DNA from 3 places in the Priestia sp. JSM ZJ58 genome. Region 1 is predicted to be linked to each of the others. Evidence: riboswitches for the same ligand, from Rfam matches in the RefSeq annotation. Region 1 holds a riboswitch; each other region holds the start of a gene.
The links. A riboswitch is a leader RNA that binds a small molecule or an ion and turns the genes downstream of it on or off. The one in region 1 is predicted to bind cobalamin.

Region 1 (5,113 bases):
GAAAGAGCTTCTACGAGGACTGTACCAATACCACAGCATGGATCAATCGCTTTGATTCCTTCAGGCTTTGGAACGGCAATGTTAGCTACAGCTCTTGCAAGGCGGGTACTGAGTGCCGTAGAGTATTCACGCGGTTTCTTCAAATGATGCAGCCATACAGCTTCGCTTTTTTGATATTTTCCAAAATACCAGCGTCCTCCAAATGGAACAATTCCAAACAAATGGTCAGGGTTATGCAAGTCTGCTTCTGCTACAAAATGCCAACCCACATCACGTTCAATCGCACGCTGACCTTTATAGCTTATTTTTTGATCTTTTTCTAAGTCATTAATTTTCATAAAAATGAGTTTAAATGTTTGATCTCCAAGGTCAATATCTTCTACTTGTTTGCAAATATCTGCAAGGTCATCTGATTCATACATAATATCTAATCGCTCTTTGATAAAAGGGCTTCTGCTTGGATCAAGTTTAACGGCGCTTTTTATGATAGGTTTCTCAGTTTCAATTTCAAAAAGAGAGCGTCTCTCTAATTGACATAGTGAGAGTTCCTCTTCGCTGCATGCGTATGTGTAGATATACTGAGGCAGCTGCGTATGGTTATTCAATATCGTATCATCCTTTATCGTATCTAATTATCCTTCTTCTCAAACAATAGCGAGAAAAGAAGAGAAAAGCAACGAATTTAAATATATTTGGCTGTGAATACTAAATTGAAGCGCTACATAGTCCACTTATTTGACAAAACATGCTAAAATAACTGATGATAACCTGCATGTGCTGCTGTTTATACAAAAGAACTGGATCAAGGTTTCTCAAAAATCATTTATACACTGCTGACATTTTGATGAATAGGAGAGGCTACGTGATGTCTAAAAGTGATCATGAAAAGCAACAGATGAGTCGGGCTGATATGAAAAAACAAGCTAAAACATCCTCGCAAAACCTTGTGATGAACGTACTCATTGCCATTGTATCTGCATGTATTTTAGCTCTTATTATAAATATTTTTGTACTAATGAAATGAGCCGTTATGCTGCTCATTTCTTTTTATTAGGTTCAGCTTTTATTGAAGAGTTTGAGGTCTCTTTCACTAGAGAGCACATTGTGAATAGCGTATCTTTTTTTTACAAATGATAGTTGTGATATGATAAAGCAATAATACATTAGACAAAAAGCTGGAGGTTACTTAGTATGCCATTACTTAGATTTGATGTAATAGAAGGAAGAGACGAAAAAGAGTTAAAAACATTACTAGACGCTACTCATCGAGCGATGCTAGAAGCCTTTGGCGTCCCAGAACGCGATCGTTATCAAATTGTACATCAGCATCCTGCTCATGAAATGATTATTGAAGATACAGGTCTTGGCTTTGAGAGAAGCAAGGATTTGGTTATTATAAGTGTGACGAGCAAACAGCGAACAGAAGAGCAAAAACAAGCTCTTTACAAATTAATTGTAAAAGAGCTGGGAGAAAGCTGCGGAATTCAGCCAAGCGACATTATGATTTCAATTGTTGAAAACGGTAATGCTGACTGGAGCTTTGGTATGGGAGAAGCTCAATTCTTAACTGGGAAATTATAAAATGGTTTATTATCTAGAGAAGCCCTTATTTCTAAGGGCTTTTTCTCATTTTGTCTATAAAAATATTATTCTCTTAGTCACATCTTACTCAAAATTAAATACAGACATCTGTCAAATGAATGATACAATAAGCTTATATACCGTTTTGAGTGGGAAAACCAAAAAAGAGTTCGGCGTACTAACTTCGGAACAACAATAATTTTACATAAAGATGTAAAGATTTAAAGGTTAAAAGAGAAATGTATAAAATCTGTAAAACAAAAGAACAGTTACGCGTTAAACATAGGAGTAAAAGGTTCTTCACGTGTTTTTTCGGATAATAAGAGAAAGTAATTTTGATCATTGAGGAGGAACTTAGAATGTTTGGATTTGATGGAGATGTATCGCCATTAGTGCGAATTAAAGTAATTGGAGTCGGCGGTGGAGGAAATAACACCGTTAACCGTATGATTGAACATGGTGTACAAGGGGTAGAATTTATCGCCGTTAATACGGATGCTCAGGCGCTTAATTTATCTAAAGCAGATGTGAAAATGCAGATTGGTGCGGCATTAACGCGAGGATTAGGTGCAGGAGCTAATCCAGAAGTAGGAAGAGAAGCTGCAGAAGAAAGCAGAGAGCAAATTCAAGAAGTACTGCAAGGCGCAGATATGGTATTCGTAACAGCTGGCATGGGGGGAGGCACTGGTACTGGAGCAGCTCCGGTTATTGCCCAAATTGCCCGTGAACTAAATGCTTTAACAATTGGAGTAGTTACTCGTCCTTTCAAGTTTGAAGGAAATAAACGTACCAAGCAAGCAGTAGGCGGTATTACTGCGATGAATGAATCGGTAGATACCCTTATTGTCATTCCAAACGACCGTTTGCTTGAAATCGTTGATAAAAAGACACCTATGCTTGAAGCATTCCGTGAAGCAGATAATGTTCTTCGCCAAGGTATTCAAGGTATTTCAGATTTAATCGCTGTTCCAGGGCTGATTAACCTTGACTTTGCTGATGTAAAAACAATTATGTCTAATCAAGGATTTGCGCTTATGGGTATCGGACGAGCTTCGGGATCAGATCGAGCAATTGAAGCAGCGAAAAAAGCGATTTCTAGTCCGCTGCTAGATGCATCGATTGATGGAGCAAGAGGCGTGCTGCTGAACATTACGAGCGGCAGCAGCCTGAGTCTTTACGAAGTACAGGAAGCAGCAGATATTGTCACGTCCGCTTCTGATCAGGACTTAAATATGATTTTTGGATCTGTGATTAATGAAGATTTAAAGGACGAAATGATGGTAACCGTTATTGCCACTGGATTTGATGATAAAGATATTTCACCATCAGCTTCCACTTCTAGAGTTTCAAGAGCACGCTACTAAATTAAATAACCAGCTTTTATGGTGGCAATTGTTTTTCAATTGCCTTAAAAGGGAATCCGGTGAAAATCCGGAGCGGTCCCGCCACTGTAACAAGGAGCCTTATGTCAAAAAGCCACTGTCTATTTAGAGACGGGAAGGCGGTATAAGGCAGTGACTTGAAGCCAGGAGACCTGCCATAAATCGCAGCACACAATAACCTACGAGGATAGGGAGGTGTTTTGGCAGAATCAAAAATACGATAAACAAGGGATACGTTTATCTGAATTTGTTGTGAAGGCAAGCACTTCTTTTTAGAAGTGCTTTTTTTGTGTATTAAAATAGAAGGTGGAAAAATGAATGATAAATAATAAAAAACTTGTATCTATGATATTTCTCATGTTACTTTGCCTCACTGCTTGCGCTCCTAATGAAGAGAGCGTAAGTATAAAAGAAAGAAAGAAAACGGATAAAAGTGTGACGTTTTTATTTAATTTTACATCTGCAACGCTTGATCCTCATACGGACGATAATTATACAGCAGTTCGTGGGGGAGTAGGGGAGACGCTTGTTAAAATCAACGACGATTTAAAAATAAAGCCTTGGCTTGCTGAAAAGTGGGAAACGAAAGATAACGGCCTTACATGGACATTTATGATAAGAAAGAACATCACGTTTCAAAACGGAAAAGCGCTGGATGCAAATGCCGTTAAGTCTTCTCTTCAAAGAACGATAGACCAAAGTTATGCGATGAAAAACGCTTTAAATATTAAAGAAATGAAAGCGAACAGTCATGCGCTGACAATTACATTAAAAGAACCAATGCCTAAATTTCCTTCTGAATTAGTGCATCCAAATACAGCTATTATAGATGTTAATGCTTCTAATATAGCTAAGAAGCCCATTGGTACGGGTCCATTTCGCGTCTTGTCTTTTGATCAAGGAAATCAAGTAAAATTAGAAAGATATGAAAATTATTGGGGTGGAAAAGTGAAATTGAAAAGTGCGATCTTTGGATTTAACGAAGATGCTAATGCGCGAGTTGCTGCTCTTCAATCTGGAACAGCCGATATTATTTATCGCCCGCCTTTAGAAAGCTTGGGCACTTTACAAACAGATCCGTCTTTTAAAGTAAGTGGAGTACCTAGTGTGCGCACCCATTTATTGCTTTACAATCAAACTAATGACGCATTAAAAGACGAAAATGTAAGAAAAGCTATCGATACCTTATTGAACCGAAAAGAAATTGTTAGCAGCATCATGAACAATCAAGCGGCAGCGGCTCGAGGTCCATTTTTACCCCAATTTCCTTTTGCTGATAGTACTGCTAATGAGCAAAGAGGTATGACATCTGCTAAAAAATATTTAGAGAAAGCAGGCTATCAAATCAAAAATGACAAAGCAATCAAAAATGGAAAGCCACTATCGCTCTCTCTTGTCACATATAGTTCTTTGCCAGAACTGCCTTTAATTGCTCAGCTTATACAGTCTAATGCCAAAGAGTTAGGAATTACTATTAAGATTCACCTAGTTGAAGATAGCGATGAATATGTAATGGCAAAAGATGATTGGGATTTAGCATTGTACAGCCTTATCACAGCACCTAGAGGAGATGCCAGCTATTATTTAAGTACGAACTATTTGCCCGGCGGTGGTTTAAATGCCAGCCGGATTAATGATGATACGCTAACAAAAATGATAGAACAGTTAAATTCAACAGTAGATGACGCAAAACGAGATCAGTTAGCCAAACAAGCAACCGCTTTGATTAATAGAAAAATGCTGACGTCATCGATTGTACATCCAAACATTGTTGTTGCTTATAATCAAAAAGTGAAAAACTGGACAACAAATCCAAGCGAGTATTATATGCTGACTCAGCATTTAGACGTAACGCCGTAGTTAACATTGCAGCATAAGCAGAGAAAAGAAAAAGTATACAATGATCGCTAAAAGGATGTGACAGTAAACGTGCATGAAGTACAAATGTATCAAATTAAAGAAGTAAAAGAAAAGGATGCTGAAGTGATTCAGTTTGTCATGAATATGCGGAATGAGCTATTTCCTATGCTGGAAAAAAATCGGCTTCCTGTGGATTTGCTTCATTTTAATGAACATTACGTTCAAGCGAAAGACGCTGCTTTTTTTGCAGCTGTTACGGAAAATCAACAAGTAATTGGAACCATTGGTTT
Region 2 (5,113 bases), on a different contig from region 1:
GAACAGCACCGTAACAGGCCATACCGCATCCATTAATACCAAGCTTCAGCTCTTTTGGCATGTCCATTCCACCGAGACGCTTTTGTAATTGTTCCGTATGCGGGATGGCGTCACTTTTTTCTCCATCACAAAAATCACACGCTTTAATTGTAAACACGTCTCCGACTGGAGATAGTAAAAAGGAAGCTGATTGGAGCTTTTTAATAATCACATCTGGCTGAGCCGTTGGAATTTGCAGTTTGATTTGATGGTCAGGCGTATACTCCATCGTACCTTTTTCACCAACAACTTCTGCTAGTGTTGTCATTTGAACGGGCGTAAACTTCTTATTTGCAAGCCCTGGACTAACTGCCACTTCAAAAATAGACTCAATTGGCTGGTGTACGACCGGTGAAGTAGTTTCACCTAAAATTGCTTGAAGCGCTTCTTCTGCCAGAGCTCGTGAAGCTGCTTTTTCTTCTTTTGTGTTCTGAACATCTTCAATAGCTGAAGCCGTTTGCTTTACAGTCTCCTCTTGATCAAGAGCCCATGGTTCTGCTTCTTTTCGAAGTCGCTGATGCGGTCTTAGCGGCTGCTCTGTTTGGTTGAGGGTATATTTACGCTGATACCCGCGCGGTGTAATCATTAAGTCATCGTAAAAGAACGTAGATGAATTTCCGACAACAACGGTAGTCAGCATGCCTATTTCATGATTTAACATGTCTTTTAAATTGGTCATTACCACTTCTTCACGGTCACGATAAGCGCTTTTCACAAGACCAACAGGCGTATCGGGGGAACGGTATTTTAATAAAATCCTTTGCGCTTCCACAATTTGTCTTGTGCGTCTTCCGCTTTTCGGATTATAAAAAGCTACTACAAAATCTGCTTGTGCAGCTGCTTCGATTCGTTTTTCGATTAACTCCCAAGGCGTAAGGTGGTCACTTAAACTAATCGTACAGGCATCATGCATCACGGGCGCCCCAAGGAGGGATGCGCATGAATTAATAGCCGAAATGCCAGGAATCACTTCCAGCTCTACGCCCGTTTCTTTTTTCCATCCTTTTTCAATCAACACTTCATACACAAGGCCGGCCATTCCGTATACTCCTGCATCTCCGCTTGAAATGACCGCCACGGTTTTTCCCGCTTCAGCTTGCTTTACGGCTTCTTGTGCACGGCTTACTTCTTCGGTCATTCCTGTACTAATAATTTGCTGATTCGTTAATAGTCCTTGAATTAATTCCACATAGGTTTTATAACCAATGATCATATCACTTTCTTGAATGGCTTCTCTTGCTCGCTGTGTAATATGTTCAAAGCTTCCTGGGCCGAATCCAATAACTAACAGTTTACCTTTCATGCTAGCTCCTCCTTTATGCGTTACTTTTTACTTTGTCAATTCCTTCTATGGAGTCACTCTTTTCCGGAGAAACAAAACCGTTTTGATCATATTCATAAATAAGTGATTCCTTTATACTGCAGCCTCCTGCTAAATGTTCTTCAACAATTCGATGAGCTACGTTTTCAGTGACCTGCTTGTACCAATCTCCTGAAGGGTACACGATAGCTACAGGAGCATCTTTGCATCTTCCGTTACAGCGCGTACGGGTTGTGTGAACCGCTTCATCTAGATTCAGTTCAGTCACTTTATTTCGAATAGCTTGCGTGGCTTCTTCTCCACCTTTTCTCATACAGCTGCTTCCATTACAAATCAATACGTGATGTTTTGTTCCATTTAAGTTCCACGTCGTCACACTTATTCGCTCCTTTACTAAAAAAACGCCTCTATCAATGATAGAGGCGCAGAAAAATTCAAACTAAGTTTTTGCACTTCCACCTATATCCCGTAGGGTAAGCTTCGCATTAGAAAAAGGCTGGTTTCCTGACTTCGATTCATCACTTGATTGCGCCTTCCCGAATACAGTGGCATATGCAATCAGCTCCTCTTCACAGTGGCGGGTACCGCGCTGGCTTCACACCAGACTTCCCATTTAACGCAATGTGAACATTGCGCACCTTTTTTGCACGATATGTAGTTTTGTGCTACGAGAAAAACCCGCTTCGCTAATATGCGAGCGGGTAAAACGTCAGAATAAAAGTGTACACGAATGCCACTTTAAGCCAACGTTTCCCTTCCCGCTCCCCGGAGAAATAGAAACTTCACAATAAAGACAGGTCTCCTGACTTGTGTATCATTCTACTTGAGAACCTTCCCGTGATTTTTCCACAGTGGTTATACTCGTTCGTCCACACTTACAGTTGCGGGGGCAGTACTGGTCTTTCACCAGTTTCCCTATTAAGCCTTCTTGGCATCTTTACTGTTGCTGTTTGATATATATGAACCTTTTAAACTATCAGAATAATAGAAGTAACTACCATATCATAGCGTACATTTTTTTTTATTTCAACTCTATTCTTTTCGTAAGATACAAGAAGCTATGAAAAAACAAGAGCATAAAGTCAGCTCTTGTTTTTTCATTATATAGCTACTAATGTTAAATGAGGATCATTATAATACACGACTTCTGAAAGAACTTTACAGCCATTTGTTTTTGCAAAAGCTTCTCTCGCCTGCGTTTCAGTTTCAAATTCAAACATTTTCATTTCTTTTCCAGCATATACCGTCAGTACCCACATGAAAAGATTCGCCTCCGATTATTGTAGTGATCGCTATATCCACATTATGACGAAACCATATCCTTTTGAAAACCCATTCTACAAAACTTGTCACAAGAAACTTTTAAAAATTTAAAAACATTTTAACTTCTGTAAATGAACAAAATGTACAAAAGGTTTAAGCCGTATTATACCTCTTTAAAAAAGGTGCTTTTTTTACCAACTGTTGCTTCACCAGTAAAAAAATATATAGTATTTATTAAAAAAAGAAGCCGGACAGCCGGCTTCTTTTTTAGGAAAGGAAAGTACAGACATCACAGTCCCGTCCTGCTCTTTGTTTTGCATAAAAATACACTAATTAAATATTCCTTTCTTAAAGCAGAACCATGTTCGATTGCACATAGTGGTAAAGAAGCTTGTACGTATGGTTTAATGAATCTTGATGCGTTCTCTCAAACGCATGAGAAGAATCAATTCCTGGACCAATTAAGCCGTGTACGATGTCATGCCCGGCACGAATAGCAGCAGAAGCATCTGATCCGTAAAACGGATAAATATCTAATTTGTACTGAATATCATGCTGCTTAGCTAGCTCCACCAAATGCTTTCTCAAACCGTAATGATATGGGCCGCTTGAATCTTTTACACAAATAGACACGGTGTATTCATCAGTAGATTGTCCATCTCCCATGGCACCCATATCAACCGCTAAGTATTCTACCGTTTGAGGCGTAATATTAGAATTTCCTCCGTATCCAATTTCTTCATTATTTGAAATAAGAAAGTGCGTAGTGTATGGCAGTTCGATCTGCTCTTCTTGAATTGTTTTCATGAGCTGAAGCAATAAAGCTACGCTTGCTTTATCATCGAGATGACGAGATTTAATAAAACCGCTTTTTGTTATTTCTACACGAGGATCAAACGAAACAAAGTCGCCGACTTCAATTCCAAGACTGCGAACATCTTCTGCGCTATGTACTTTTTCATCCAATCGAATTTCTATATTATCTTGATTTCGCTCAGCTTTACCTGCATCTTTATACACATGAACAGATGTTTGATGCATAAGGATGGTCCCTGTAAATACTTCTCCTGCTGACGTTTCGATTTCACAATATTCTCCTTCAATGGAATTGTAGCGGAACCCTCCAATCAAGTCGATTTTCAGACGTCCACTCGGTTTGATTTCTTTTACCATAGCACCTAATGTATCGACATGAGCCGTCAGCATGCGGTGATGATCCGTATCTTTACCGGGAATAGTAGCGACTAAGCCTCCTTTTCGATTGCGATACGTTTGAATATTTAGCTCTTTTACATAGTCTTCGACAAATGAAATCACCTTTTCTGTATTTCCAGAAGGACTGGGAATCGAAACAAGCTTTTTAATTAACTGAACAGTTTCCGTCATTATGACACTTCCTTTGTCTCTCATTTCTTTTATTTTACCATATGTTTCAAAAAAGATAACAGGCAGCTCCAAACAAAAAAGCCAGGCAGCTGCCCGGCTTTTTTGTTTTAAGCTATGTTTGATTTCTTTAATTCATTTGTGTAATTTAATGATTTTTGCTTATCAAACTCGCCTTCAGACTTGGACATTACAATTGCAGCTAAAGCATTTCCTACTACGTTAACTGTGGTACGCATCATATCAAGAATGCGGTCAATTCCTGCAATAAATGCCATGCCTTCAAGAGGGAAGCCCATAGATTCAAGCGTAGCAAGTACAACTACAAACGATGCCCCTGGTACACCAGCCATCCCTTTTGAGGTTAACATTAGCACAAGAAGGAGCTGAATTTGATCCATAATGGAAAGGTCAATGCCGTACATTTGAGCAATAAACAGCGATGCCAGCGCCTGATAAATGGTTGAACCATCTAAATTAAACGTGTAGCCTGTTGGAATAACAAACGATGTAACCGATTTAGAACAACCGAAGTCTTCCATCTTTTTGATAAGAGATGGTAAAACGGCTTCTGAACTTGCTGTTGTAAAAGCAAGAAGCAGCTCGTCTTTTAACACTTTTATGAGCGTAAACATGCTTGTTCCAGCCATTTTAGCAATAATTCCAAGAACCACAAGCACAAAGAAAATCATGGTGAAGTAAACGGCGAACACTAATTTCCCTAATGGAATAAGTGATCCGACACCAAACTTTATAATATTAACACCAATAAGTGCAAATACACCTACTGGAGCAAATTTCATCACCAAATTAGTTACCCAAAACATTGCATCCAAGACGCCTTCAAAAAAGGCTAAAACAGGTTTTCCTCTCTGTCCAATCGAAGCTACGCCTACACCAAACAGTACGGAAAATAAAATGATTGGTAAAAGATCGCCTTCTGCTACCGACTGAAAGACGTTTGTCGGAACAATATGAAGAAGCTCCTGAGCAATCCCTGTACTTTCAGACGTTTTTGCCGTTGCCTCATATTGAGAAATATCGCTTTTTTCAATATGTCCCATATCAACCCCTGCACCAGGATGGAATAAGTTCGCGGCAATAATC
Region 3 (5,113 bases), on a different contig from region 1:
GGACTGTGGATATCATATACGCCAAGTCCAATTCCCTGGTTATACGTATGTTTTTCAAACGCATAAATTAATTCACCGTGGCTTTTGGACGTTTCAATGGAAATCACGTCGGCATCAAGCGCTTTGATCGCATCAATAATCTCTTCGAACTCTGAATAGCACATATGCGTGTGAATTTGCGTCTCGTTTTGCACCGATACCGTGGCTAGTTTGAACGCATACACCGCCGCGTTCAAGTAGCTTTCCCAGTTTTCTCGTTTTAACGGCAGTCCTTCACGCAGCGCCGGTTCATCTACTTGAATCATTGAGATGCCCTGACTTTCAAGTGCTTCCACTTCTTTTCTAAGAGCAAGCGCAATTTGATTGGCCACGTCGTAGCGTGAGATATCATCACGTACAAACGACCAGTTTAAAATTGTAATTGGCCCCGTCAGCATTCCTTTAACAGGCTTATTGGTTAGAGACTGTGCGTAGACCGTTTCTTTGATTGTCATCGCCTGCTCGTACGAGACATCTCCGTAAATAAGCGGCGGCTTCACGCAGCGAGAACCGTATGATTGCACCCAGCCAAACTTCGTAAACTGAAAACCTCCTAATTTTTCACCGAAGTATTCAACCATGTCCGTGCGCTCAAACTCTCCGTGCACAAGGACATCTAAGCCGATGTTTTCTTGAATTTCAATCCATTTTTTGATTTCAGCGTTAATGTACGCTTCATATGCTTCATCGCTTAACTCTCCTTTACGCCACTTCAGACGCTCTTTTCGCACTTCTTTTGTTTGCGGAAAGCTTCCAATTGTTGTCGTTGGAAGAAGCGGCAGTTGAAATGCTTCTTGCTGAACGCGTTGACGTACGTCAAACGGCGCTTGGCGCTCCGCTTTATAGCTGTGCAGCTGCTTCAGCTCTTTTTGAACGTCTTGATGGTTTCGAAAAGATGATCCATTTAATGCTTGAATCGCTTGTTTGCTTACACTTATTTCTTTTTCAATTGCTTCTTTTCCTTGCTGCACCGCTTTTGTTAAAAGCGTGATTTCCTTCAGCTTTTCATCTGCAAAAGACAGCGCGTTTTTTAGAATTGGCTCAATGGTTTTTTCGCTTTTCACCGTGACAGGAACATGTAATAAACTTGATGAAGGCTGCAGAATCAAACGGTCTTTTGATACAGCTTCTTCAATTTCACTGATTGTTAAAAGCTGTTCGTCCAAGTTTTCACGCCAAATGTTTCGTCCGTCAATCACTCCTGCTGCCAGCACTTTATCAGTTGGAAAACCATATTTATTAAGCGCCGTGAGATTTTCGCCTCGGTCATGTACAAAATCCAATCCAATTCCGTGAACAGGAAGAGCAACTACTTCTTTATAGTAATCTACGCTGTCAAAGTACGTCTGCAAAATGACTTTTACATTCGGTGCCGCTTTTTTCAAAGCTTCATAGACTTCTTTATACAGTGCCAGGTCTTCTTTTGATAGCGTTGTAGCTAAAATCGGCTCATCTATTTGTACCCACTCGACCCCTTCTGCCTCCAGCTCCGCTAAGATTGTTGCATAAAGAGGAACAAACTGTTCAACTACTTTTTTAAACTCACTTTTTTTATATCCTTTTGACAGCTTCACAAATGTTACTGGACCTAAAATAACGGGTTTGCCTTTGATATTCAGCTTTTGTTTTGCTTCTTTGTAAAATTGAAGCGGACGATTTTCTACAAGGGCAGGCGTACATTCGTCAAGCTCTGGTACGATATAGTGATAATTTGTGTTAAACCATTTTGTCATCGTAGAGGCTACCGCACCTTTTGTTCCTCGGGCGATGTCAAAATACGTTTCAAGGGATACCGGGCCTCCGTTATATTCAAAGCGCTTTGGCACCAAACCAAACATAGCGGCTGTATCTAACACGTGATCGTATAAGCTAAAATCGCCGACTGGAATTAATTCAATTCCTGCGTCACGCTGTTTTTTCAGATGCCCAAGACGAAGAGCTTCAATTTCCTGAAGAAAGATATCTTTCTCTATCTTTCCTGCCCAAAACTGCTCAAGCGCTTTTTTCCATTCTCGTTTTTCACCAATTCTTGGATAACCTACATTTGAACTTTTTACACTGCTCATTTTTTCCACTCCCTATATATTTTTTTATCGCTAAACTAAAAAATCTCCCTTTTCGAAATGAAAAGAGAGATGATACGCATACTTAACTAAAGTTGAGATAGCCTGTTTTTCTCAACACGTATTCCTCACTCCTCTCTATATCCCGTAGAGCTTAAGTGCATACAACAGGCAGGTCTCCTGACTTAGGTTCATCGCTTCCTATCCCTTCCCATTTCAACATGAAACAGTGGTTAATAAGTTGCTCCCCATTACAGTGGCGGGACCGCGCCGGCTTTTCACCGGTCTTCCCTTTTAAGCTGCGTACATTCGTTACACAGCACCTGATGCATTTCTATGAAATTGTTCATTCAAAACATATTCACATAAAATAAAAAGCCTCTCTATCATGAATAGAGAGGCATAGTATCTATGAAATCCTCTCTTATTTTTCAAAGCTGTACGCTTTGCAGGATGTAGCACCTTTTTAACAAGATTGTTAAATGGTTGCCGGGCTTCACAGGGCCAGTCCCTCCGCCTCTCTCAATAAGAGTTTTAATTGTTTATAATATTTTGAATGTAGAGTCATCTTAACACCTTACATTTATGTTGTCAAAAGAAATTTCAAAAAAATTAGTTTTCAGGAGGCGTTGACGCTAATTTTTGCCTTAATAATTTGTAATCATCTTTTCGATGTGTTTCGATCAAGTCTTTTGCTCCTTGATGATACCCTGAAGAATAGATGTACTCTACCGCCGTTTCGATAAGCATTCTCTTTTCTTCCGCACATTCTCGGTCCATTAGGGGGAACAGTCTACCTAAAAGGTCATTTAAATCTTCCTTAATAAAACGATTGAGTCCTTCTTGCATCTTTTCGTTTGCCATGATAGCTCCTCCATTTGCTGTGTATGTTTTAAGCCTCTATAAACACGCATTTCACTGTGAATGTTAAGATAAAGTTAAGTCATTAAACAGTATATCAAGTGAATGTTTTTCTTCAATTACATATGTAATACAAATATATGACAAATATAGAGAATATATCATCATTCATTATCTATTATAACGTTTGACTGAGCCTTCTGCTACAAGGTTTCGTACGGTTTTCCAAAAGAGGTTGAGACATAACCAAGTGAATCCAATCTAAAGGCAAATGGGATACATGAGCTGAATCGCTTGTGACACCGCAGTTGATTTCCGTACAAGACTTCGCTTTCCGCGGGCGGTCGCTGAGCCTCCTCGTCGCATACGCTCCTGTGGGGTCTCACGTGTTCCGCTTTTCCCGCAGGAGTCTTCGTCTTGTCCTCCAATCACCTGCTAGAAAGACCTATACACATGAAATCTACGTTTACCCTAATAAAAAAATGAACCACTAATCAAGATGCTTGATTAGTGGTTCATTTTTCATTTCGCCTAAAACCCTTTTGTCCCAGCCTCTTTTTTTTGAACCTAGCTTTCTACTTTCTTGTTTTTACAAACAACTTCTTCGAGGTCGTCCAAAATCCTTCCAAAGAAGAGGTCCTAAAATGTCGTACCGGCTAACAAAAAACTCCGTAAAATTATAATTATTTAAAATTAAAGGCGGTTCAAAATCAAGGGGAGCACCCGCGCCTCCTGATAATACAAAATCAGTACCTCTTCCAAGCGTAAACGACCCGTTTCTGTTTTTTCTAATAAACTGCTCGTCATACGCATGCACGTGGCTGACTAACACTTTTTTCACGCGATGTTCTTGAATTAAATCAAAAAATTCTTGACTTTGAGGAGTCGTTACAGGAAAACCTCCCAGGTCTGACCACCGGCCAATATTTGGCTGCGCATGCATGGCTACAACGGTATTACGAGGAGCATCCTCTAGCTGCTGCTCTAAATAATTCAGCTCTCTATCTGTAAATCCATATATTTTATTCTTGGGGCTGATGATATTATTTAATGCGATGCACCGGAAGTTAAAGACAGGAATATCAATGACCCAGTGCACTTTTCCGATAGTGGCTCTGAAGTTTTCGAGGTTGCTTTCTTCAAGGTTTAATTCATCGTGATTCCCTACGCATACAAACACGGGAATGTTTGGTGCTATTTTTTCGACAACTTTAACAAAGTGCTCCAAATACCTCTTTTCTCCTGTATACACGGTGTCTCCCCCATGAATAATAAACAGCGGATTCAATTCCACCGCCTTTTTTAACACAAGCTCAAATTCACCGCTCATCGTGTAACAATTATCGTTTGGTCCGTCACCTCTGCTGTCGCCCATAAAAACAAAGTTGAATGGATCTCTCGGATTTAATTGTTTAATTCTTTGCTTTAATAACTTTTCAGAACGTTCATGAAGCGTCAAATTCATCAACTAGTTAATCCTCCTATTACTAAATAAAATTGGTTAAAAGTAAACAAGCTTACTTATTTATATGGAAATTTGCTGATGAAGGTCACTATCTTCTTGTAAGCAGAACGCACATTTAAATGAGTTTCCATAGCTTATCTATTCTTTCATTTTGTTAAGCACGGATAAGACAACATAAAAGCTAGAATCTCAGTATCTATTAATAAGAGCTGGAGCATAATCCAAAGACGAACAAAGGCCGACATGAGCTGAACCGCTTGTTGCCCCGCAGTTGATTTCCGTGCAAGGCTTCGCTTTCCGCGGGCGGCCGATGAGCCTCCTCGTCGCTTGTGCGCCTGCGGGGTCTCATCTGTTCCGCTTTTCCCGCGGGAGTCTTCGCCTTGCTCTCCAATCAACTGCTAGAAGAAATGAAACAGCTGAAACCTGCGTTCACCATAAAAAACGAACCACTAATCAAACACTTTGATTAGTGGTTCGTTTTTCACTTCAGCTAAAATATTTTTATCTCAGCACCTTACATTTAAAACATTTACGACAATTAAACATATTTATTACGCTCAACTGGACTTAACGAATTTCTTTCAGAACGAGCTGCCATGTCTGTTTCAATTTGCTCTAGGCTGCGCCCTTTAGTTTCGATAACTACAAAGCGTATGAAGAATAATCCGAGAATACAAATGATCCC

Region 2: linked by a shared signal. The riboswitch ahead of ACH6EI_RS11265 ((2Fe-2S) ferredoxin domain-containing protein) and the one ahead of nikA (nickel ABC transporter substrate-binding protein) in region 1 are both predicted to bind cobalamin.
Region 3: linked by a shared signal. The riboswitch ahead of metE (5-methyltetrahydropteroyltriglutamate--homocysteine S-methyltransferase) and the one ahead of nikA (nickel ABC transporter substrate-binding protein) in region 1 are both predicted to bind cobalamin.

The regions. Positions count from the first base shown of each region.
Region 1 covers NZ_JBISEM010000005.1:101,490-106,602, reverse strand. Annotated here, with positions in the region: gene ACH6EI_RS25400 (TRM11 family SAM-dependent methyltransferase) at 1-605, opposite strand, end outside; gene ACH6EI_RS25395 (hypothetical protein) at 866-1,024, shown strand; gene ACH6EI_RS25390 (tautomerase family protein) at 1,192-1,581, shown strand; gene ftsZ (cell division protein FtsZ) at 1,941-2,945, shown strand; cobalamin riboswitch at 2,948-3,138, shown strand; gene nikA (nickel ABC transporter substrate-binding protein) at 3,282-4,823, shown strand; gene ACH6EI_RS25375 (GNAT family N-acetyltransferase) at 4,893-5,113, shown strand, end outside.
Region 2 covers NZ_JBISEM010000001.1:2,115,319-2,120,431, reverse strand. Annotated here, with positions in the region: gene cobJ (precorrin-3B C(17)-methyltransferase) at 1-1,342, opposite strand, end outside; gene ACH6EI_RS11265 ((2Fe-2S) ferredoxin domain-containing protein) at 1,356-1,736, opposite strand; cobalamin riboswitch at 1,838-2,017, opposite strand; cobalamin riboswitch at 2,136-2,314, opposite strand; gene ACH6EI_RS11260 (hypothetical protein) at 2,461-2,619, opposite strand; gene ACH6EI_RS11255 (M42 family metallopeptidase) at 2,972-4,009, opposite strand; gene ACH6EI_RS11250 (cation:dicarboxylate symporter family transporter) at 4,117-5,113, opposite strand, start outside.
Region 3 covers NZ_JBISEM010000001.1:1,307,376-1,312,488, reverse strand. Annotated here, with positions in the region: gene metE (5-methyltetrahydropteroyltriglutamate--homocysteine S-methyltransferase) at 1-2,105, opposite strand, end outside; cobalamin riboswitch at 2,256-2,444, opposite strand; SAM riboswitch class I at 2,524-2,634, opposite strand; gene ACH6EI_RS06765 (hypothetical protein) at 2,715-2,966, opposite strand; gene ACH6EI_RS06760 (hypothetical protein) at 3,225-3,395, opposite strand; gene ACH6EI_RS06755 (metallophosphoesterase family protein) at 3,553-4,428, opposite strand; gene ACH6EI_RS06750 (hypothetical protein) at 4,575-4,823, opposite strand; gene ACH6EI_RS06745 (sugar porter family MFS transporter) at 4,967-5,113, opposite strand, start outside.